DNA from 3 places in the Photobacterium sp. 1_MG-2023 genome. Region 1 is predicted to be linked to each of the others. Evidence: riboswitches for the same ligand, from Rfam matches in the RefSeq annotation. Region 1 holds a riboswitch; each other region holds the start of a gene.
What was found. A riboswitch is a leader RNA that binds a small molecule or an ion and turns the genes downstream of it on or off. The one in region 1 is predicted to bind thiamine pyrophosphate.

Region 1 (7,047 bases):
AACGCGTTCGATATTAAGGTTCATTTCAGCGAGAAAAATGCTGACACGACGTGCACTCGGGGATGGAGCAAGTTCATAGATTTTCATGGTTTCCTCTTTATCAGAATGAACGTTTAGAATAGAATCTATAGCCATAAATGGCTTTGCGTCAAGTCTGTATACGGAAAAATAAAGCCTGAGAGAGAAAGTATGGCTAGGACTAAAAATTTTGATAGAGAAGAAAAGCTGATCCAGGCGATGGAACTGTTCTGGCAGAAAGGCTACGCCGATACTTCCGTTGCTGATTTAGTCGATCATCTGGGGATTAATCGGTTCAGTCTTTACAACACTTATACAGATAAATCGACTTTGTTTAGTGAGGCACTGGATTATTACCTGCAGCAGATCGCATTTCCGCCATTGCGGAAGATTCTGCATGATGAAGCCGGTTATGCGGATATCCTGGCTTACTTAAATCGATTTGTGAATCTGCAGCGTGATCAGACATGTGGGTGTTTTATCCAAAATGCCTTGCTTGAACGTGCGCATTGCGATGCCAGTGTTCTGGATTCCGGCGCATTGCTGTTTGAAGCCCTTGCGGAGCGATTCCAGCGGGTAGTGCAGAATGCTCAGTCTGCTGGTGACTGGGATCCTTCTGCTGATCCGGTCCGGATGAGCCATTTTCTTGTGATGCAAATGCAGGGCATTCGGGTGCTTGGCAAAGCTCGTCAATACGACATGATGGATCATGGCGTGAAGATATTGTTTGGCATGATCGAGCAGATTCATCAGGCAGGTCGCGAGGCAAAATAGCGCAGAAGCTGGCTTTGACATTGAATGGCCAGTGAGCCGGGTTTTAGTATCAGGCCAGCATTGCGCTGGCCTTTCATGTTGATGGCGTATCACTGAAAGAGAAATGAACAACGGCGGCGATTAACGGGCCATTGCCGCATTCAATCCCTGTTGCCAGAAAGCCACTTCCATTCGCGTCGCGGTGCGGAAAATATGAATGAGTTGCTGACCCCGCGAACTTGCGACCGGAATATCTGCCAGCAATTGATTCAGAAACAGAGTGCTTTGCTGCACACTTTGCTGAAATTCTTCTCCGCCGTACATGGCGACCCAACTGTAGTAGGGGTTCCCTGCCTTAAGGGTGTCCTGTGCGTGAATCAAACGTTCTCCAATCATGGCATAGCCAATAGCGCACGGGGCAAGAGCCGTGAAGAGATCCGCTAAATCGCCTGCCATACCCGTATCCAGAACATAACGTGTGTAGGCGACAGTCCCCACATCTTCCGCTTCGGCTTCCATGTCTGATTCCGTCAGTCCCCATTGCTGGCAATAGCTGATGTGATGATGCATCTCACTGCCGATCAGGGCTTCCAGACTTGGTAACGGTCGGCGCATTTCTTCGAGCGTTTTCGCTTTGAAAATGGCCAGTGCATAGGCTCTGGCATAGTGCTTAAGAAAGAGAAAATCCTGTTTGAGATAGTGTAAATAAGCCTGCTGGCTTAAATCACCCTTGGCGAGCTGAGTGACAAACGTATGGTGAGTGTACGCGTACCAGTCTTTGTCGCAGGCTTGGATTAAATCCAGATGGTTCATCGAAGACTCCAAAATTCAGTGGGATAAAAATCCGCAAAAAGGTGCATTAAAAGGCCGGTACAAAGTCTTTGGCTTTGGGTGCATGGCTGATGATTTTGTGCTGGTACATGAAGGTCGCAAATTGATCGTAACGCGCTTGATCCACTGCCGCCGGACGCAGCGCAAAGCGGGGGAGTGTATCGCGCCATGCCAGCTGATTCAGCTCATTGTTCAGGGTGTCTGGTGAGTAAGCAATGAAAGTCTTCCAGGCTTTGTCCGGGTGATTGATGATAAATTGGGTGGCTTTTTCTAACGCCAGATTGAATTTCTGAATATCCTCTGCGTTGTAGGTGTTTTTATTGGCCACGACAACCAGTTCATCATAAGGCGGTACACCATGCTCTTCCGGGAAAAAGGCTTTGGACTGATAACCTTCCAGTGCCAGCTGATTTGATTCAAAGTTTCGTAAACCGCCCCAGATAGCATCGACTTTGCCTGACGCCAGCGAAGAAGACAGCGCCCACCCGACATTGACGATTTTTACATCCGTAAAGCTCACACCGGCTGTCTTGAGCATGGTGCCAATGGTTGCCTCTTCGTTTCCGGCGATAGCGATGCCAATGGTCTTGCCTTTCAGATCGGCCAGTGAGTGAATCCCTTTATTTTCCAGTACCATCAGCGTATTCAGCGGCGTTGCAATCAGCGTGGAAGCACGAATAAGCGGCAAGCCAGCGGCAACATCAATGGTCAGACTGGTTTGATAGGAAATGGCGAGATCGGTTTTTCCGGCAGCAACCAGTTTTGCGGGCATGGATGGATCGGCAGGTTCCTGAATCTCGATGTCCAGGCCTTGTTCTTGAAATAAACCGTTTTCTTTCGCAATAATGATTGGGCCATGGTTTGGATTGACAAACCAGTCCAGCATCAGCGTCAGTTCTTTAGCCTGAAGCTGAAAGCTGGTTGCAGATACGGCAATCGCGAGCGCAGTACGCGCCGGGAAATTAGTCATGTGAATTTCCTTTGTAAATGAATTAAGAGTCAGACTGGCTGTTTTCAGACAACCAAGGGATGGCTTTTTTTAAGAGTGCATCTGTGATGAAGTACAGTGCGACGGATAACCCGGCCAGGACCAGCAAGGCGGCAAACATTTCGTCAATCATCATCCGGGCATTTGCCTGCAGCATCAGGTAGCCCAATCCTTCGCTGGCTCCAACCCATTCGCCAACTACGGCACCAATTGGCGCGACAACAACCGCGACGCGAATCCCGGATGCCAGTGCGGGTAGGGCTGCAGGTAATCGGATATGCCAGAGGATTTGCCAACGGGTGGCATTCATGGTTTTGGCTAAGTCCAGATACCCCTGCGGGGTGTGGCGTAATCCGTCAAAACAGCAAGTGGTGACCGGGAAAAAGATGATGATGGCAGCCATAACAACTTTGGATGCAATGCCGTAGCCCAGCCAAAGCATCAGAATCGGTGCCAGCGCAAAGACAGGTATAGCCTGGCTGGCAATTAATACGGGTAGCAACCAGCGTCGTACCGGCGTAAACAGTAACATCAACAGGGCACAAAACAGGCCGAAAGTGAGCCCGGTGAGCAGCCCCAAAAAAATCTCAGTGGCCGTCACCCAGGCATGCCGGAACAGAACATCGTGCCGTTGAATCAGTTTGTTGAAGACTGCCAGAGGCTCGGGCAGGATAAATCCCGGCAATTGAAACATCACCACAACCGCCTGCCAAGCCAATCCGAGTATCAGCAGCGTGATGACAACCCGGAACGCCGGATGCTGCAACAGCCCGCCAGTGGTTTTGACAAATGAACGAGGTTGTCCGATGGGAGCCTGCGTGATCAATTTAGTCATCTTCATTTCCCATCACGGCCAGCTTTGTCATCAATTGGTGTTGTGCATCTGCCATGACTGCGTTGATGGGCCTGGGAATTTCTCCCTCAGGTGCCCCGAAGGCGGTAAGACGGGCTGGTTTCCCCTGCATCAAAAACAGATGATGACCCAGCCGCAGCGCTTCTTGCGGGTCATGTGTAATCAGGAGCACGGTCCGGTTCTGCAGGAGTTCTGCGGCCAGCTCCTGAAGTTTGTAGCGCGTGACGGCATCCAGTGCTGAAAATGGCTCATCCATGATGACAATGGGTTTTTCCTGCATCAGTGTCCGGACTAAAGCGACGCGTTGGCGCATTCCGCCGGAGAGCTGGGACGGGCTGGCTTGCGCATAATCAGCTAACCCGACCTGTGCCAGCAAGTGCATGGCACGTGTCTGAGTTTGGGGATTCACTTTTCGATACCGGAGTCGATAACTGAAACAGACGTTATCCATCACGTTCAGCCAGGGCAGCAGTAGATCTTGCTGCGCCATGTAAGCGATCTGCGGGCTGACCGGGTTGCCGTCAAACGTTGTGACCTGTCCGCGGTACTGAACATCTTCTGGCAACAGATTGGCCAGAAGCCTCAGTAAAGTCGTTTTTCCGCAGCCGCTCTGACCAAGAATGCAGTGCCACTGGCCGGGAGACAAGGTCAAAGACAGTTGCTCGAACAAAGGGCTGGAGGCATTCGGGAAATGAAGATTGACCTCAGACAAATGCACGCCAGGTCCCTGTATTTCTCGGTTCATTTGGCTCGCCTGCGTGATCATGCAAGATCCCCGGATTGCGGTTGAAATGCATGAAAATGATGGACCGGGCCATGACCCTGACCAATCTTTAACTGGTCGGCAAATTTCAGCGCTAAAGTCAGGTAGTTTTTCGCTTCTGCGACGGCACCGGTGAGTGTGTATCCCTGAGCGAGATAAGAGGCAATTGCAGCAGATAATGTGCAGCCCGTGCCATGGGTGTTTTGGGTCTGAATGCGCTGGGCACTGAAGGTGACAGTGTCACTTTTGGTGAGCAGGTAATCCGTGCTCTGGCTTTCGGTTTCCCAGTGACCGCCCTTGAGTAGCACTGCCTCGGTATTGAGTGATTGTAATTGTGCAATGATTGTCTCTCTGTCACTTGAGTCAACAGAGGGAACTGGTGCCGCATGATTATCTGACCTGGTGAGCGCAATCGCCTCCGGTAAATTGGGGGTGATGAGGGTTGCTAAAGGCAGAAGTTCAGATTTCAGCGTCGTGATGGCTTTGGTTTCCAGCAGCAGATCACCGCTGGTGGCCACCATCACTGGATCAAGCACGATGTGTTCGGGCTGGTACTGGCGTAGTTTTCGGGCCACCGCCTCAATGACACCGGCGTCACTGAGCATCCCAATTTTGACTGCTTTGACATTCAGATCACTAAAAACTGCATCTAATTGCGCTTCAATAAAATCAGGAGAGACAGGAAAGATGTCGGTAACTCCCAGCGTATTTTGGGCGGTCAGGGCTGTGATGACAGAGCACGCATATCCACCCGTCGCGGAAATCGCTTTGATATCGGCCTGTATACCAGCGCCGCCACCACTGTCGGATCCGGCGATTGTCAGAACGATAGGCGTTGTGTTGCAGTTCGAAGAGTGTTGGCTTTGTGCTGGCTTGTTCATCTGCTTCCCTTTGCATCAATACCAGTTTGATGGGCAGGGGTGACGTACAGTCGCCAGTGAGCCGATTCGAAAGGACCATGTTATTGGCAGTTTCGGTGGCAGGCTATCTGCTAGTTCCCTCCGCCAGTGCTAACTGGATCAGGTTCAACGGGTCCCACAATGTGGTCTCAGCCTTCCGGCTCCCCGACTAACGTTACTTTGATTCTCTGATAACGGTTGTGACGCTGAAGAATAATCTCTCAAGCTTGTTATCGCGCGGCCATTCTAACCTTGTTTTTTCCATGAAAGCAAAAGAATTACGCGAAATTTGTCTGAGTGATTTATTCCTGGTGATTTCAGCCTATGATATCGGTAACCCAATTAAACCGGAGCAAGCTTGTGAATATTCACCATAAAATTAATTATGTAGAGTTTCCTGCCCGCGATATTCAGAAAACAAAAGATTTTTTTCAGTCGGTTTTTGGCTGGTCGTTTACAGATTACGGTGACGAATATACCGCGTTTTCTGATCAGGGGCTGGATGGCGGATTTTATGCTGCGCCTTTGAAATCGGATGCCTCGCAAGGGGCGGCGCTCATTGTGTTGTTCAGTGATGACCTGGAGGCGACTGAGCAGCAAGTCATTGCAGCTGGTGGTCAGATTATCCGGCCCATTTTTGATTTTCCCGGCGGAAGGCGCTTCCATTTTACCGAGCCCAGCGGGAATGAATTTGCAGTGTGGGCAGAACCCCGATAAATGATGCTCTATGAAATGAAAAGAGCTCCTGCCCGGAGCTCTTTGATTCATGGATTGCCAGATTAATTTACCGTTGCAACACGGCTGGTCCGCTGGCCGGAAACCGTTCTGATCTGAACACCGGCCGAAGCTGCGGGTGGGTTCAGGACATCAAAGGTTTGCCAGCTTGCGCCTTGATCGGCCGAGAACTCAATGGTCAGTCCTGGGAACGTGGTATTTGCTTTGAGCACGCCATTTTCAATCACACCACCAGGTACTGGCAGGTTGAAAGCAATACCAGCCTGTTCCAGTTTCGGCAGAACTTTCTGGCCCAGCAGGTTGGCGAAGTGATTGTAGTCGCTGTTCCGTGCTGCTTCATCGGCCGGAATACCAGCATTATCGTTGGCTTCCCAACTCGCTGTATGCCAGGCACGTTCAGCCAGACCCAGCACACGCGGGAAGGTCATGCCTTCAAACTGATCTTCCGTACGCACCGTTTCCGCCCACAGAGAGCCCTGAAGACCGAGTACATTTTCAGGCTTCAGGAGTTTTTTCACACCAGCAGAAGCCACAACTTCTTCTTTTGTAATTGGTGCACCGGCACGGGTGAAGTCTGCATTGGCAAAGACATCATCCGGCATATAGCCAAAGGTTTTCCGGGTATCAGTAAACCGCGGTGCCCAGTAGTAGCCGCGCTCGTTTGGATCGGGCTCGTACGGGTGGTCGAAATACAGATGAGAGGCATGGTTATAGACGACTTTATAATCGTTGTTGGCCAGATTATAAGCGCGATCTGCGACGCCCCATTCCCAGATGTTTTGCCATGCGTTCCCCCACAGCGTGGTGTTGGCCATTTCAGAACGCGGATAGACCTGACCATCATGCATCAGACCATCTTCCCAACCAGCCATATCCAGACCATAGTTCGCGGTGATGACAGAAATTCGCTCCACGAAATAACGGCTCAGATCCGACACACTGTTCACACCATCGGTGTTATTGGCAATGAATGCCTCACAGACCGGAGAGTTCACCCAGGCACCGGCAATTTCGTCACCACCGAAATGGAAGGTTTTGAGTGGCTGAACCCCCTGATGCAGGTCGACCAGGCCTTTGACCACGGCATCCACAAAGTTGTAGGTTGAATCCATGCAGACGTTGATCGCATTGTCGGTAAACATCTGAACAGACAGATATTGCGTGGTGTCATCAAAATCTGTCAGCAGATATTGGTTCGCTTTTTCAA
Region 2 (7,047 bases), on a different contig from region 1:
GTCGCGGGTTCGAGTCCCGTCCGCTCCGCCACTTCTTAGAAGCCCTTGACTAGGCGTCCCCGTCGAAAGACTGGGGCTTTTTTGTATCAGGACTTCCGAAAAGTACTGCGGACCGGAATGCTGGATTGAAAGCGACGTCAAGCTGCTGTTTTTATAAGCGCTTGATAAAGCAATGAATCATTTTCAGGATCTAGGGCTGGTAATTCTCGTCAAGCTGTATACAATACTCATCACTTCTAGGGGATTAGTTCAGTCCGGTAGAACGTCGGTCTCCAAAACCGAATGTCGGCGGTTCGAATCCGTCATCCCCTGCCAAATTTAAAAGCCTCGTCTCCGGACGGGGCTTTGTCGTTTCTGATATTCAGCGCGTTGCGCTGATGTCGGCGGCTGGAGCGCCAGCCCGCTGGAACGCCAGTCCGATCGTCCGTCATCCCCTGCGAAGTGAAGCCCGTTTCTGAACGAGGTCGATGTCGTGTGTCCTCGGCGTTACAAGGCAATCAGCAGCATTATCCACGCTGGAGCAACTGATACCCCAGAAAACAGGCAAGCAGGCTCAGGGCGACATTGAGCAGTATATTCAGTCCAGCTTTCATCAGAGCGCCTTGTTGAAGCAGAATCAGGTTGTCCATTGAAAAGGTGGAAAAGGTCGTGAGTGCACCCAGAAAGCCCAGACCGATCAGCGGCCGCCACGGGGTTGCAGCAATCCAGCCTTGGTTCAGCGCAGACATCAGAGCACCCATGATCAGGGAGCCGATCACATTGACCGCCAGTGTGCCGTAAGGAAATCCCCGTCCGAACAGGACTACGCAGAGCTCAGCAATGAGGTAACGGCTGCAGGCACCGAAAGCACCGCCTGCGGCAATGAAACTCAGCGTCATCAATTGATTCATAGGTTTTCTCTGACAATAAAATGTTCAGCCATACTAATAGCATGAAATGGAGCCCATGTTGAATGCCTGAAAGCAGGTAAAAAAGAATGATGGTGAAGGAGATCTGATGAGGCTGTATAAGAGCGTATTGCTGGCGGTGAATCCGGATCATCCGCAGGCGAAACAGCAGGTGGTGAAAGCCGGTGTGATTGCCTCACATCATCAGGCGGATTACTTTCTGGGCTATGTCGAACCAGGTGTCGGGGAGGTCAGTTTTCTGGATATAGAATTACAACTGGAAGAAGCACACAACGCACAGCAGCAAAAACGGATGAAACAACTGTCTGGGCTGGCGCAGCATTCACCGCAACCTGTTCGGGCGATTCATCTGGCAGATGGTGATATCGCAGCACAAATCACAAAGCTGGCCCATCAGGTGAAGGCTGAACTGGTGATTATTGGCCGTACCCGGCACGAGATACTCTGGTTGAACGATCTTCATCATCATCTGGCTCAGAAGCTCGACTGCGATCTGCTGGTGATCCGCTGAGTGGATAAAACATCAGCTGCTGCTTGCTGGAAGCCGCTGTCTTGCATATACTCGTTGCTCAACTTGTCGGAGTGCCAACTGGCTGAGACCGCATCGCGGGATCCGTTGAACCTGATCAGATTAGTATCTGCGAAGGGAACAAGAGAAAAATCTTCTGCCTTGCTATCTTTTCGTGATAGCAGCTGTATCAGACGATGCGACACGCCCTACTTGTGTCTGCCTCTTGTTTACGCGCCCATCCGCCAAGCAACTTCCCTGAAATGGATAAAAGGAAATTGCTATGTCGAGTCGCAAACAAGCGAGACTGGAAGCGAAACAATTCATTGATTCTCTCACCACCCAAGCCTATCCCAATTCACGAAAAATCTATGTAATCGGCAGCCGGGACGATATCCGTGTCGGCATGCGGGAAATTTCTCAGGCTGATTCATTAGTCGGTGGTGATAAAAATAACCCCATCTTTGAACCGAATGAGCCGATTCGTGTCTACGACACCTCCGGCTTTTATACCGACCCTGCACAGGCCATTGATATCTATCAGGGCTTGCCGAAACTTCGTGAATCCTGGATTGAAGAACGAAGCGATACCGAACTGCTGGATGAGCTGAGTTCAGCGTACACCAAAGAACGTCTGGCGGATGACACGTTGGATGAGCTTCGTTTTTCGCATCGTGCCCGCGTCCGTCGCGCTCAGACAGGTCAGTGTGTGACACAGATGCATTATGCCCGCCAGGGGATCATCACACCGGAAATGGAATATATCGCAATTCGCGAAAATATGGGTCGCGCCCGTTACCGGGATGAGGTCCTCAATCAGCAGCACCCGGGACAAAGCTTCGGGGCCAACCTGCCTAAAGACATTACCCCTGAATTTGTACGTAAAGAAGTTGCCGAAGGTCGGGCGATTATTCCATCGAACATCAACCACCCGGAGTCTGAGCCGATGATTATCGGCCGGAACTTTCTGGTGAAAGTGAATGCCAACATCGGTAACTCTGCGGTGACGTCTTCCATTGAAGAAGAAGTAGAGAAGCTGGTCTGGTCGACCCGTTGGGGCGGCGATACCGTGATGGATCTGTCGACCGGACGTAATATCCACGAAACGCGAGAGTGGATCATTCGCAACAGTCCGGTGCCTATCGGCACGGTGCCCATGTATCAGGCGCTGGAGAAAGTGAACGGTATTGCCGAGAACCTGACCTGGGAAGTGTTCCGCGATACTTTGCTGGAGCAAGCAGAACAGGGCGTCGACTATTTCACCATTCATGCCGGTGTCTTGCTGCGGTTTGTACCGATGACAGCGAAACGTGTCACGGGCATCGTATCCCGTGGGGGCTCCATCATGGCGAAATGGTGCCTGGCCCATCACAAAGAAAGCTTCCTGTATGAGCATTTCCGCGAGATTTGCGAGATCTGTGCCCAGTACGATATTTCCCTGTCACTCGGCGATGGTCTGCGTCCGGGCTCGGTGGCCGATGCGAACGATGAAGCGCAGTTCAGTGAACTTCGAACTTTGGGTGAGCTGACCAAAATTGCGTGGGAATACGATGTTCAGGTGATGATTGAAGGGCCGGGGCATGTCCCGATGCATCTGATCAAAGAGAACATGGAAGAGCAGCTCAAACACTGCGATGAAGCGCCTTTCTACACTCTGGGCCCGCTGACCACGGATATTGCACCGGGTTATGACCACATCACTTCGGGGATCGGCGCGGCCATGATTGGCTGGTATGGCTGTGCCATGTTGTGCTACGTCACGCCGAAGGAGCACTTAGGTCTGCCCAATAAGGATGACGTCAAAACCGGCCTGATCACCTACAAACTCTGTGCGCATGCTGCGGATCTGGCGAAAGGCCATCCGGGGGCACAGGTACGTGACAATGCGCTGTCTAAGGCGCGGTTCGAGTTCCGCTGGGAAGATCAGTTCAATCTGGGCCTCGACCCGGATACTGCCCGTGCTTATCACGATGAAACGCTGCCGCAGGAATCCGGCAAAGTCGCGCATTTTTGCTCGATGTGCGGTCCGAAATTCTGTTCGATGAAAATCTCTCAGGAAGTGCGCGAGTACGCCAAAGCGAATGAAGAAGCGCTGGTGATTCAGATGCTTGAGGATCCGCTGGAAGGGATGCGTCAGAAGGCTGAGGAATTCCGTGAGAAAGGCAGCGAGCTGTATCATCAGGCAAAAAACCATGAGGCGGAACAGGCATGAGTGGTGATGTAAAACAGGGATTTCCTGCGATGGAGGGCGGCATCGGGCCGCTCTATCCCGTGGTGGATGATGTTCGCTGGATTGCTCAGTTGTTGCCGTTAGGGGTGAAAACCGTTCAGCTACGCATCAAGGAGCCGGCGCATCCTGAACTGGAAGCACAAATCGTTGAGGCCATCCGTCTGGGACGGGCGTATCAGGCGCAGGTGTTTATCAATGATTACTGGCAGCTTGCTCTGAGGCACGGTGCGTATGGTGTGCATCTGGGACAGGATGATCTGGATATTGCTGATTTGGATGCATTGCGGGCTGCCGGGATCCGTCTGGGCGTTTCAACCCGCACCGCAACAGAGCTTCAGCGTGGTATGGCGATCGCACCCAGTTATGTGGCGATTGGCCATATTTTCCCGACCCCGACCAAAGAGATGCCGACCCCGCCGCAAGGCGTTGCGCAGTTATCAGAACATCTGGCGACCGTTGGGGGCCGATTCCCGACCGTTGCGATTGGCGGCATTGACCTGACCAATGTCGATGCAGTCTGGCAGACCGGCGTCTCCAGTATCGCTGTGGTGCGTGCCGTGACTGCCGCCCCGGATACAGCGCAGGCGTTGTCAGCCTTCGCAGACAAACTGGTGAGGTGAACCGTGTTGTCTGATGAATCATTTATGCGCTATCACCGTCAGGTGCAGTTGCCCGAGATTGGTGAATCGGGTCAGCAGGCCCTTGAGCAGGCGAAGGTCCTGATTATCGGTGCGGGTGGTCTGGGCGCACCGGCTGCGCTCTATCTTGCTGGCGCAGGTGTGGGCAGTCTGGTGATTGCGGATGGCGATCGGGTCGAGCGCTCGAATCTGCAGCGTCAGATTATCTACCGCGATCAGCATCAGGGAGAAAGCAAAGCGCAGGCGGCAGTCACGCAGGTCAAAGCGCTGAACCCGCATATCCGTGCCCGTGCCGTCACGGCAAATCTGGCCAAACTGCAACTGGCGATGGAAATCAGTCTGGCTGATGTCGTGCTGGACTGTACCGACAATTTCGACAGCCGTCATGCGATCAATCAGGCCTGTTTTGCCCATCAGAAAGTGCTGATTTCTGCCGCAGCAATCCGCTGGCAGGGGCAACTGATGAGTTTTGACTTTCGCGCGCAGCAGGGGCCCTGTTACCACTGCCTGTTTCCGAACGGCGAGATGAAAGCCCCGCAGAACTGCAGTGATTCCGGGATTGCCGGACCTGTGGTCGGCATTATGGGGACATTTCAGGCCCTGCAGGCGATCAAAGCCATTACGGGCAGCGGTGAGCCCGGTGTCGGTCAGTTTCGCCAGTTTGATGCATTGACCCTGCAATGGCAGCAATTTGGACTGCCGGTGAACCCGCAATGTCCTGTATGCAGTAAGGAATCTTTATGACCACGATGACCGTTCAAGTGAACGACAAAGCCCTGCAACTGACAGCCGAAACATCGCTGCTGCAATTGCTGGAACAACTCGCGCTGCCTTTGGATGCGACGGCGGTTGCACTCAATCAAGACATTGTCAGCCGCGACAGCTGGGCAGATACCCGGCTCAGTGACGGCGATACCATTGCACTGTTTCAAGCCATTGCCGGAGGTTAAGATGCTGACCATTGCTGATAAAACATTTTCTTCCCGTCTTTTCACCGGTACCGGTAAGTATGCCGGCCGGGACGCGATGGCACAGTCAATTCTGGCGTCCGGCTCTGAGCTGGTGACCATGGCACTCAAGCGCGTCGACATTGAAAACCTGGATGACGATATTCTTGCCCCGCTGCGGGAGGCTGGGGTCAATCTGTTGCCCAATACTTCGGGGGCCAAAAATGCCAAAGAGGCGATTTTTGCCGCGCAACTGGCCCGGGAGGCGCTGGGCACCAACTGGCTGAAGCTGGAAATTCACCCGGATCCCAAGTACCTGATGCCAGACCCGGTTGAAACCCTTGCCGCAGCAGAAACTTTGGTACAGCAAGGCTTTATTGTATTGCCTTATTGCCATGCCGATCCTGTGTTGTGCAAGCGCCTGGAAGAGGTGGGCTGCGCTGCGGTCATGCCGCTGGGGGCGCCGATTGGCTCGAACAAGGGACTGGCTTCGCGGGACTTTCTCGACATCATTATCGATCAGGCGCGCGTTCCTGTGATTGTGGATGCCGGGATTGGTGCGCCGTCTCATGCGGCTGAGGCGATGGAACGCGGTGCGGATGCGGTACTGGTGAATACGGCCATCGCGGCATCTGCCGATCCGATTGCCATGGGCCGGGCTTTTAAACTGGCGGTGGAAAGCGGTCGGATGGCGTTTGAGGCGGGGCTTGCGGGTACCGTCAATCAGGCGGTGGCTTCCAGTCCGCTGACCGCATTTCTGGATGCCGGCAGCTAAGGAGGTCCCATGAGTTATGTCGATGTATGGCGGCAACTGGACTGGGATGATGTCCGGATGTCGATTTACAGCAAGACGGCCACCGATGTGGAGCGAGCGCTCAGCCGCCGCAAGCGGGATCTGGAAGATTTCAAGGCGCTGATTTCCCCGGCGGCAGAGCCGTATCTGGAGCAGATGGCCCAGCAGTCGGCAGCCCTGACCCGGCAGCGGTTTGGCCGGACTATCGGGTTTTATGTGCCTTTGTATCTGTCGAACCTCTGTGCCAACAGCTGTACTTACTGTGGTTTTACCATGGAGAACAAAATCAAGCGCCGTACCCTGAATCTGGCAGAGATTGAGCGGGAATGCGACGCGATCAAGGCCATGAATTTTGACAATGTGCTGCTGGTGACGGGAGAGCATGAGCGTAAGGTTGGGATGGCCTATTTCCGGCAATGTGTTCCGGCGATTAAGCGCCATTTCAGCTATTTATCAATGGAAGTTCAGCCGCTGGATCAGGACGATTATGCCGAACTGAAAATTCTGGGTTTGGATGCGGTGATGGTGTATCAGGAAACTTACAGCGCTCCGACCTATGCCCAGCATCATTTACGCGGCAATAAGATGGACTTTGAATACCGGCTGGAAACCCCGGACAGGTTGGCCCGGGCAGGGATCGATAAAATCGGCATTGGTGCGCTGATTGGTTTGGAGGAATGGCGCACGGATTGCTTTTTTGTCGCCAGCCATCTGGATTATCTGGAACGCACGTACTGGCAGAGTCGTTATTCGATTTCGTTCCCGCGTCTGCGGCCATGTACCGGTGGTTTAGAGCCGAAATCTGTGATGAACGATCGCCAGCTGGTGCAACTGATTTGCGCTTACCGGCTGTTGAATCCGGAAGTAGAATTGTCGATGTCGACCCGGGAATCTCCGCATTTTCGCGACAATGTACTGCCGCTTGGGATCACCAGTATGTCTGCGGGGTCGAAAACCCAACCGGGCGGCTACGCCGATGACGAACCGGAGCTGGAGCAATTTGCGATCAGTGATGAAAGAGCT
Region 3 (7,047 bases), on a different contig from region 1:
GACAAGATCGCAGCCTATATCCGTCAGGCGTAAGCTGAACCACGAGGAGCAAACGAGCAATGTCAAACACAACAACATCAGCCAAAACGCTATACGAAAAAGTTTATGATGCCCACGTGGTTGTGGCCGCTGAAGGTGAAAACCCGATCCTGTATATCGATCGTCATCTGGTCCATGAAGTTACCTCACCACAGGCGTTTGACGGCCTGCGTGAAAAAGGCCGCAAAGTCCGCCAGACCGGCAAGACCTTTGCCACCATGGATCACAACGTGTCCACCCAAACCAAAGACATCAAAGCGTCCGGCGAAATGGCACGGATCCAGATGGAAACTCTGGCAAAAAACTGCGAAGAATTCGGCGTCACTCTGTACGATCTGAACCACAAATATCAGGGCATCGTCCACGTGATGGGGCCTGAACTGGGGATCACGTTGCCGGGCATGACCATTGTCTGCGGTGACTCTCATACCGCCACCCACGGTGCATTCGGATCGCTGGCATTCGGCATCGGCACCTCAGAAGTGGAACATGTGCTGGCCACTCAGACCCTGAAACAAGCCCGCGCCAAAACCATGAAAATTGAGGTCAAAGGCCAGGTCGCTCCGGGGATCACGGCAAAAGACATTATTCTGGCCATCATTGGCGAAACCACGGCAGCCGGCGGTACCGGCTATGTGGTCGAATTCTGTGGTGAAGCCATCACTGATCTGACGATGGAAGGCCGGATGACAGTCTGTAACATGGCGATTGAGCTGGGTGCCAAAGCGGGTCTGATCGCGCCGGATCAAACTACCTTTGATTACATCAAGGACCGCAAATTTGCCCCGACCGGTGCCGATTTCGACGCCGCCGTGGCCTACTGGCAAACCCTGAAATCAGATCCGGATGCCCAGTTCGACAAAGTGGTGACGCTGGATGCACAAAGCATCAAACCTCAAGTCACCTGGGGCACCAACCCGGGACAAGTGATTGCTGTCGATGCACCGATTCCGGCACCGGAAAGCTTCAGCGATCCGGTCGAGCGTGCTTCTGCATCCAAAGCGCTGGCATATATGGGTCTGGAAGCCGGGAAAAAGCTGGCTGATTTTCCGGTTGATAAAGTTTTCATTGGTTCCTGTACCAACTCTCGCATCGAAGATATGCGGGCCGCGGCCGCCGTCGCGAAAGGGCGCAAAGTTGCAGCCAATGTTCAGGCGCTGGTCGTCCCGGGTTCTGAACAGGTGAAAGCGCAGGCGGAAAAAGAAGGGTTGGATAAAATCTTCATCGAAGCCGGTTTTGAATGGCGTCTGCCGGGTTGCTCCATGTGTCTGGCCATGAACAACGACCGCTTGGGTCCCGGGGAGCGCTGCGCGTCCACCAGTAACCGGAACTTTGAAGGTCGTCAGGGCCGTGATGGCCGGACTCATCTGGTCAGCCCAGCCATGGCAGCTGCTGCCGCCTGTGCAGGTCACTTCGTGGATATCCGCGAGCTGGATCCAAAAACCGTCGCCACCGCCTAACAGAGAAGGAAGAAAACCATGGCAGGAATCAAACAACATACCGGACTGGTGGTGCCGCTGGATGCCGCAAACGTCGACACCGACGCCATCATTCCGAAACAGTTTTTACAGAAAGTAAACCGGATTGGGTTTGGTAAACATTTGTTTCATGACTGGCGATTTCTGGACGATGCCGGTGAGCAGCCGAATCCGGAATTCGTGCTGAACGACCCGCGTTATCAGGGGGCAAGCATTTTGCTGGCCCGTGAAAACTTCGGCTGCGGGTCCTCTCGTGAGCACGCCCCGTGGTCGCTGGCAGATTACGGGATTAAAGTCATGATCGCGCCGAGCTTTGCCGACATTTTCTACGGCAACTCGATCAACAACCAGATGGTCCCGGTTCGCCTGACCGAAGCTGAAGTCGATGAACTGTTCCAGTATGTCGAAGCCAATGAAGGCGCGGAGATCACAGTCGATCTGGAAACCATGACGGTCACCGCCAATGGCAAATCGTATTCGTTTGAAATCGACGCGTTCCGCCGCCACTGCCTGCTGAACGGTCTGGACAACATCGGGCTGACATTGCAGCACGAAGATAAAATCGCAGATTATGAAAGCAAGATCCCGGCATTTCTGGCCTGATCGCCCATCTTTCTGATTGACTCTGGCACCCTGCTTCGGCAGGGTGTTTTTTTACCCCCAGATATCAGAAAGAATCCGTGCGCATCACGGTCTGTTGGGTATCGCTCACAGACATAGGTGTTCCCATGCTTCTTCGCAAGCTATCTGTTCCCACATTCCTCTTACTGAGTTTTCTCAGCCTGAGTTTCCCGGCTTTCGCCGCCCCCAAGGCTGATCTCTGGCCATTCTGGCAAGCCACTCAAACCCGGAGTACAACGACAGTTGATCATGCCGCATGGCAACACCTGCTGGATCATTATCTGGTTGTGGCACCGCAGCAAACCCGTTTCCGTTATGCCGCCGTGACAACAGCCGATAAAGTCGTGCTGAACGATTATCTGGACACCCTGACGGCGCAAGATCCACGCCAGCTGAACCGAAATGAGCAGTTTGCTTACTGGGTCAACCTCTACAACGCACTGACGGTGAAGGTGATTCTGGACAACTATCCGATCAGTTCAATCACCAAACTGGGCGGATTTCTCAGCTTCGGTCCCTGGGATGAAAAGCTGATCACCATTGATGGGAAGCAACTGTCGCTGAACGATATCGAACACAGAATTCTGCGGCCGATCTGGCAGGACAAACGCATTCATTATGTTGTGAACTGTGCCAGTCTGGGGTGTCCGGATCTGCAACCGGAAGCAATGAACGCCAGCAATCTCAACGCGCAGCTCGAAGCCGCTGCCACGCGCTTCATCAACAGCCCTAAAGGTGTTCAGGAATCCGGCGGCAAAGTCCGATTATCCTCGATTTATGACTGGTATCAGTCTGACTTCGGCGCCCTGCCAGACTTACAGCAGCACCTGAACCAGTATCGTGAACAGCCCGTCACCCTGAACAAACCCGTCTATGACTACGACTGGCGGCTCAACGAAGCTCGCTGATCCCGCAAGATACTTTGTCTGACCTTGGGTCAAAGCTTTGGCCAGACGCAGCATTGTGGCTGGCAAAGGTGCGCAGCCCCGTTTACAATGAGAGCCGTTCTCATGGGGAGTCATCCGACTGAGATCGTGTTGTTCACCCGTCACAGGAGAATACACGGGACCCATCGAACCTGAACCAGGTCATGCTGGCGTAGGAATTGAGAAACGGAAAGCACCGCTTTGCATCTTGCCGGGCCTTTCCGGGACACACCGCTCACTCGACGCCGCGCCTTCTTGAAGAAATTGGAATTCCCTGCCCGTCAGGACTCAGGAGCGCTTTGTGAAACACCTCATTACAGCTTTACCTTTCATGGTTGCGGCAACTTCAGCGGCCGCCGCACAACCCACCTTAACCGTGTATACCTACAGTTCGTTTACTGCCGACTGGGGACCAGGACCGGCCATTGAAAAAGCATTCGAAAAAGAATGTGGTTGCGACCTGCAGTTTGTCGCGCTGGATGATGGCGTCTCCATCCTCAACCGAGTTCGCCTGGAAGGCAAAGGGACCAAAGCAGATGTTCTGCTGGGTCTGGACAACAACCTGATGACCGAGGCTAAGAAAACCGGTCTGCTGGCCACCAGCACCACAGATACTTCAGCCGTGACCATTCCGGGTGGCTGGAAAGACGATACCTTTGTCCCTTTTGATTACGGTTATTTCGCCTTCATCTACGACAGCGAAAAACTGAAAAATCCCCCCAGCAGCCTGAAAGAGCTGGTGACACGCGACGATCTGAACCTGATTTATCAGGATCCACGCACCTCTACGCCGGGTCAGGGTCTGATGCTGTGGGTGAAATCCGTTTATGGTGATCAGGCGACCCAAGCCTGGCAACAACTGGCGAAGAAAACCGTCACCGTCACCAAAGGCTGGTCTGAGGCCTATAACATGTTCCTCAATGGTGAGACGGATCTGGTGCTCTCGTATACCACTTCACCGGCGTATCATCTGATTGCCGAGAATGAAGGCAAGTATAAAGCTGCCAATTTCAGCGAAGGACACTATATGCAGGTTGAAGTCGCAGCCAAGCTGAAAAACACCCAAAACAACGCGCTGGCCGATCAGTTCCTGAACTTTATTCTGACGCCTGGATTCCAGTCCGTGATCCCGACAGGCAACTGGATGTATCCGGTGACCGATGAAGCCCTGCCGGAAGGTTTCAGCACGCTGACGCGTCCGGCCAAAGCACTGGAGTTCAGCGCAGATGAAGTCGCCAAAGAACGCAAAGCCTGGGTCCGCGAATGGCAAACCGCACTGACACAGTAATCGTATAGGTTTTCTCTTGTTACTCTCCCGTTCCAGCCTGCCCGGCGTGATGAGTGCCGGGCTGATTCTGCTTCTCGTCGGCGGGGCGCTCAGCGCCCTGCTCGGACAAGCCACGGAATTACACCCACTGGCCCTCTGGCAGGATCCCTATCTGCGCCATGTCACCGCGTTCAGCTTCAAACAAGCACTGCTCTCGACTCTGCTGAGCCTCATCCCTGCCATCCCAGTGGCTTATGCCCTGTCGCGGCGGCGGTTTCCGGGCCGGTCCCTGCTATTGCGACTGTTCGCGATGACCGTGGTGCTGCCGGTACTGGTGGCTGTATTTGGCTTGCTGGCGATTTACGGCAACAGCGGCCTGCTGGCACAAGGATTGGCCGGGCTGGAGATGAAACTCCCGTTCAGTATTTATGGTCTGAACGGGATTTTGCTGGCGCACGTCTTTCTGAATCTGCCGCTGGCCTGCCGGTTACTCCTGCAAAGTCTGGAAGGCATTCCGGCGGAGCAGCATCAGCTTGCTGCGCATCTGGGAATGAAAGGCTGGCCGCTGTTCCGGCTGGTTGCCTGGCCCCGGTTGCGCCAGCAGTTGCCGCAGGTGGCAGGGCTGGTCTTTATGCTGTGCTTCACCAGTTTCGCGGTGATTATGTCGCTGGGGGGCGGTCCGAAAGCAACCACCATCGAACTGGCCATTTATCAGGCGTTGCGCTACGACTTCGATCTGGCTGCCGGGGCTATGCTGGCGCTGTGGCAAATGCTGCTGTGCTGCGCACTGGTTCTCTTCAGCCAGCGCTTTGCCCGACCGCTGGCAACCCTGAGTGGCCGGGTTCAGCAAGGCCACCCGAATTATCTCGACAGCCGGGCGGCCCGCATCTGGGACTCCCTGTGGATTGGTCTGGTGCTGCTGCTGGTGCTGCCACCGATGCTGGCCGTCCTGGGGGCCGGTCTGAACAGCCAGTTACCGCAATTGCTGGCAACCCCCGCACTGTGGCAGGCCGTGACTCACTCGTTGCAGATCGCAGCACTGGCGTGTGTGCTGGCCCTGGTCAGCGGCATTGCGATTCTCTGTGCCAGCCGCTTCTGGCGCTTGCAGCGCTACCGCTGGTCTGCCGACGGACTGGAACTGATCGGCACCATTATTCTGGTGACGCCGGGACTGGTGATCAGTACCGGGCTGTTTCTGCTGCTGCGCGAATTCACCGATGTCTTCGCCTCGGCTTTCTGGGTGGTGGTCGCCGTCAATGCGCTGATGGCCCTGCCCTATGTGATCAAAACCCTCAGCCAGCCCATGCTGCATCTGGCCCAGCAGTACAATCCGCTGTGTCAGAGTCTGGGCATGCGCGGGCTGTCGCGGTTATATCTGGTCGAATGGCGGGCACTGCGCAAGCCGGTTGCTCAGGCCATGGCGATCAGCTTTGTGTTATCACTGGGTGATCTCGGCGCGATTGCTCTTTTCGGCAGCCAGGACTTTCAGACCCTGCCGCTGTATCTGTTCCAGCTGATGGACAGCTATCAGATGGATGCGGCAGCCGTGGCTGCCCTGCTGCTGCTTCTGCTCAGTCTGGGGATTTTCACCCTGGTCGAAAACCTGCTGCTTTCACGAGCCGCGACCACCTCTTCTACGGATTAATCAGAATGTCTCCGATGCTGTCTCTCTCCCAACTCAGCCATTGCTATCGCCACGGCAATCAGGAACCCATGACCCTGTGCTTTGATCTCGAAGTCAGCCAGGGCGAGATTCTGGCGGTGATCGGCCCGAGCGGTGCCGGAAAAAGTACACTGCTGGCGATGATCGCGGGGTTTCTGAAACCCGACAGCGGCACGCTGCACATCAACGGCCAGCCAATCCACCAGCAGTCGCCTGCGGATCGTCCTTTGTCGATCCTGTTTCAGGATCACAACCTGTTCCCGCACCTGAGTGTGTTCGATAACATTGCGTTGGGGATCCATCCGGGGTTAAAGCTCAGCCCGACAGACAAAGCACAGGTGACAGCTGCCGCGGAGCGGGTGGGCATTGCTCAGTACCTGACCCGCCTGCCGGAACAACTGTCCGGCGGCCAGAAACAACGGGTGGCGCTGGCACGTTGTCTGGTGCGCCACCGGCCGCTGCTGCTGCTGGATGAACCTTTTTCTGCGCTGGATCCGGCGCTGCGGCAGGACATGCTGACTCAGGTCGCCAGTCTGGCCAGAGAAGATGGGATCACCGTGCTGATGATCACCCACAGTCCGGAGGATGCCGTCAAAATTGCCGATCACTGTGCTTTTGTCGATGAGGGGCGGATTGAGGTGTGTGGCCCCACCCGGCAGGTGCTGGGTGAGGCATCGAATGAAAGATTGAAGCAGTATCTGGGACGCTGAGTCCCGTTCTGGTGTTACAGATTCTCTTCGGCAAATTCTGCCAGACGACTGCGAACCACGCCATTGAGATAAATATTGGCGCTGCCCTCGAAATTTTTAAATCGCTCGACGATATAGGTTAGGCCTGATGTGACAGGCGACAGGTAAGTGGAGTCGATCTGCGCCAGGTTCCCGGAACAGATCAGCTTGGTGCCTTCACCACAACGGGTGATGATGGTCTTGATTTGCGACGCGGTCAGGTTCTGACACTCATCCAGCAACACAAAGGCATTCTGGATCGAGCGGCCGCGCATGAAGTTGATGGATTTAAACTGAATATTGGCTTTCTCGAAGATATATTTCA

Region 2: linked by a shared signal. The riboswitch ahead of thiC (phosphomethylpyrimidine synthase ThiC) and the one ahead of thiD (bifunctional hydroxymethylpyrimidine kinase/phosphomethylpyrimidine kinase) in region 1 are both predicted to bind thiamine pyrophosphate.
Region 3: linked by a shared signal. The riboswitch ahead of thiB (thiamine ABC transporter substrate binding subunit) and the one ahead of thiD (bifunctional hydroxymethylpyrimidine kinase/phosphomethylpyrimidine kinase) in region 1 are both predicted to bind thiamine pyrophosphate.

Annotation. Positions count from the first base shown of each region.
Region 1 covers NZ_JAUORR010000010.1:85,476-92,522, forward strand. The annotation lists gene Q4579_RS10855 (glutathione S-transferase) at 1-87, opposite strand, end outside; gene Q4579_RS10860 (TetR/AcrR family transcriptional regulator) at 190-792, shown strand; gene Q4579_RS10865 (TenA family protein) at 913-1,584, opposite strand; gene Q4579_RS10870 (ABC transporter substrate-binding protein) at 1,631-2,572, opposite strand; gene Q4579_RS10875 (ABC transporter permease) at 2,595-3,431, opposite strand; gene Q4579_RS10880 (ABC transporter ATP-binding protein) at 3,418-4,188, opposite strand; gene thiD (bifunctional hydroxymethylpyrimidine kinase/phosphomethylpyrimidine kinase) at 4,206-5,087, opposite strand; TPP riboswitch at 5,186-5,283, opposite strand; gene Q4579_RS10890 (VOC family protein) at 5,466-5,822, shown strand; gene Q4579_RS10895 (family 20 glycosylhydrolase) at 5,885-7,047, opposite strand, start outside.
Region 2 covers NZ_JAUORR010000027.1:33-7,079, forward strand. The annotation lists tRNA gene Q4579_RS18635 (tRNA-Trp) at 239-315, shown strand; gene crcB (fluoride efflux transporter CrcB) at 507-890, opposite strand; gene Q4579_RS18645 (universal stress protein) at 997-1,419, shown strand; TPP riboswitch at 1,477-1,574, shown strand; gene thiC (phosphomethylpyrimidine synthase ThiC) at 1,700-3,628, shown strand; gene thiE (thiamine phosphate synthase) at 3,625-4,266, shown strand; gene Q4579_RS18660 (HesA/MoeB/ThiF family protein) at 4,270-5,028, shown strand; gene thiS (sulfur carrier protein ThiS) at 5,025-5,234, shown strand; gene Q4579_RS18670 (thiazole synthase) at 5,236-6,006, shown strand; gene thiH (2-iminoacetate synthase ThiH) at 6,016-7,047, shown strand, end outside.
Region 3 covers NZ_JAUORR010000018.1:36,457-43,503, forward strand. The annotation lists gene leuB (3-isopropylmalate dehydrogenase) at 1-33, shown strand, start outside; gene leuC (3-isopropylmalate dehydratase large subunit) at 60-1,499, shown strand; gene leuD (3-isopropylmalate dehydratase small subunit) at 1,518-2,120, shown strand; gene Q4579_RS15445 (DUF547 domain-containing protein) at 2,246-3,046, shown strand; TPP riboswitch at 3,140-3,261, shown strand; gene thiB (thiamine ABC transporter substrate binding subunit) at 3,396-4,352, shown strand; gene thiP (thiamine/thiamine pyrophosphate ABC transporter permease ThiP) at 4,390-5,976, shown strand; gene thiQ (thiamine ABC transporter ATP-binding protein) at 5,991-6,704, shown strand; gene Q4579_RS15465 (PhoH family protein) at 6,719-7,047, opposite strand, start outside.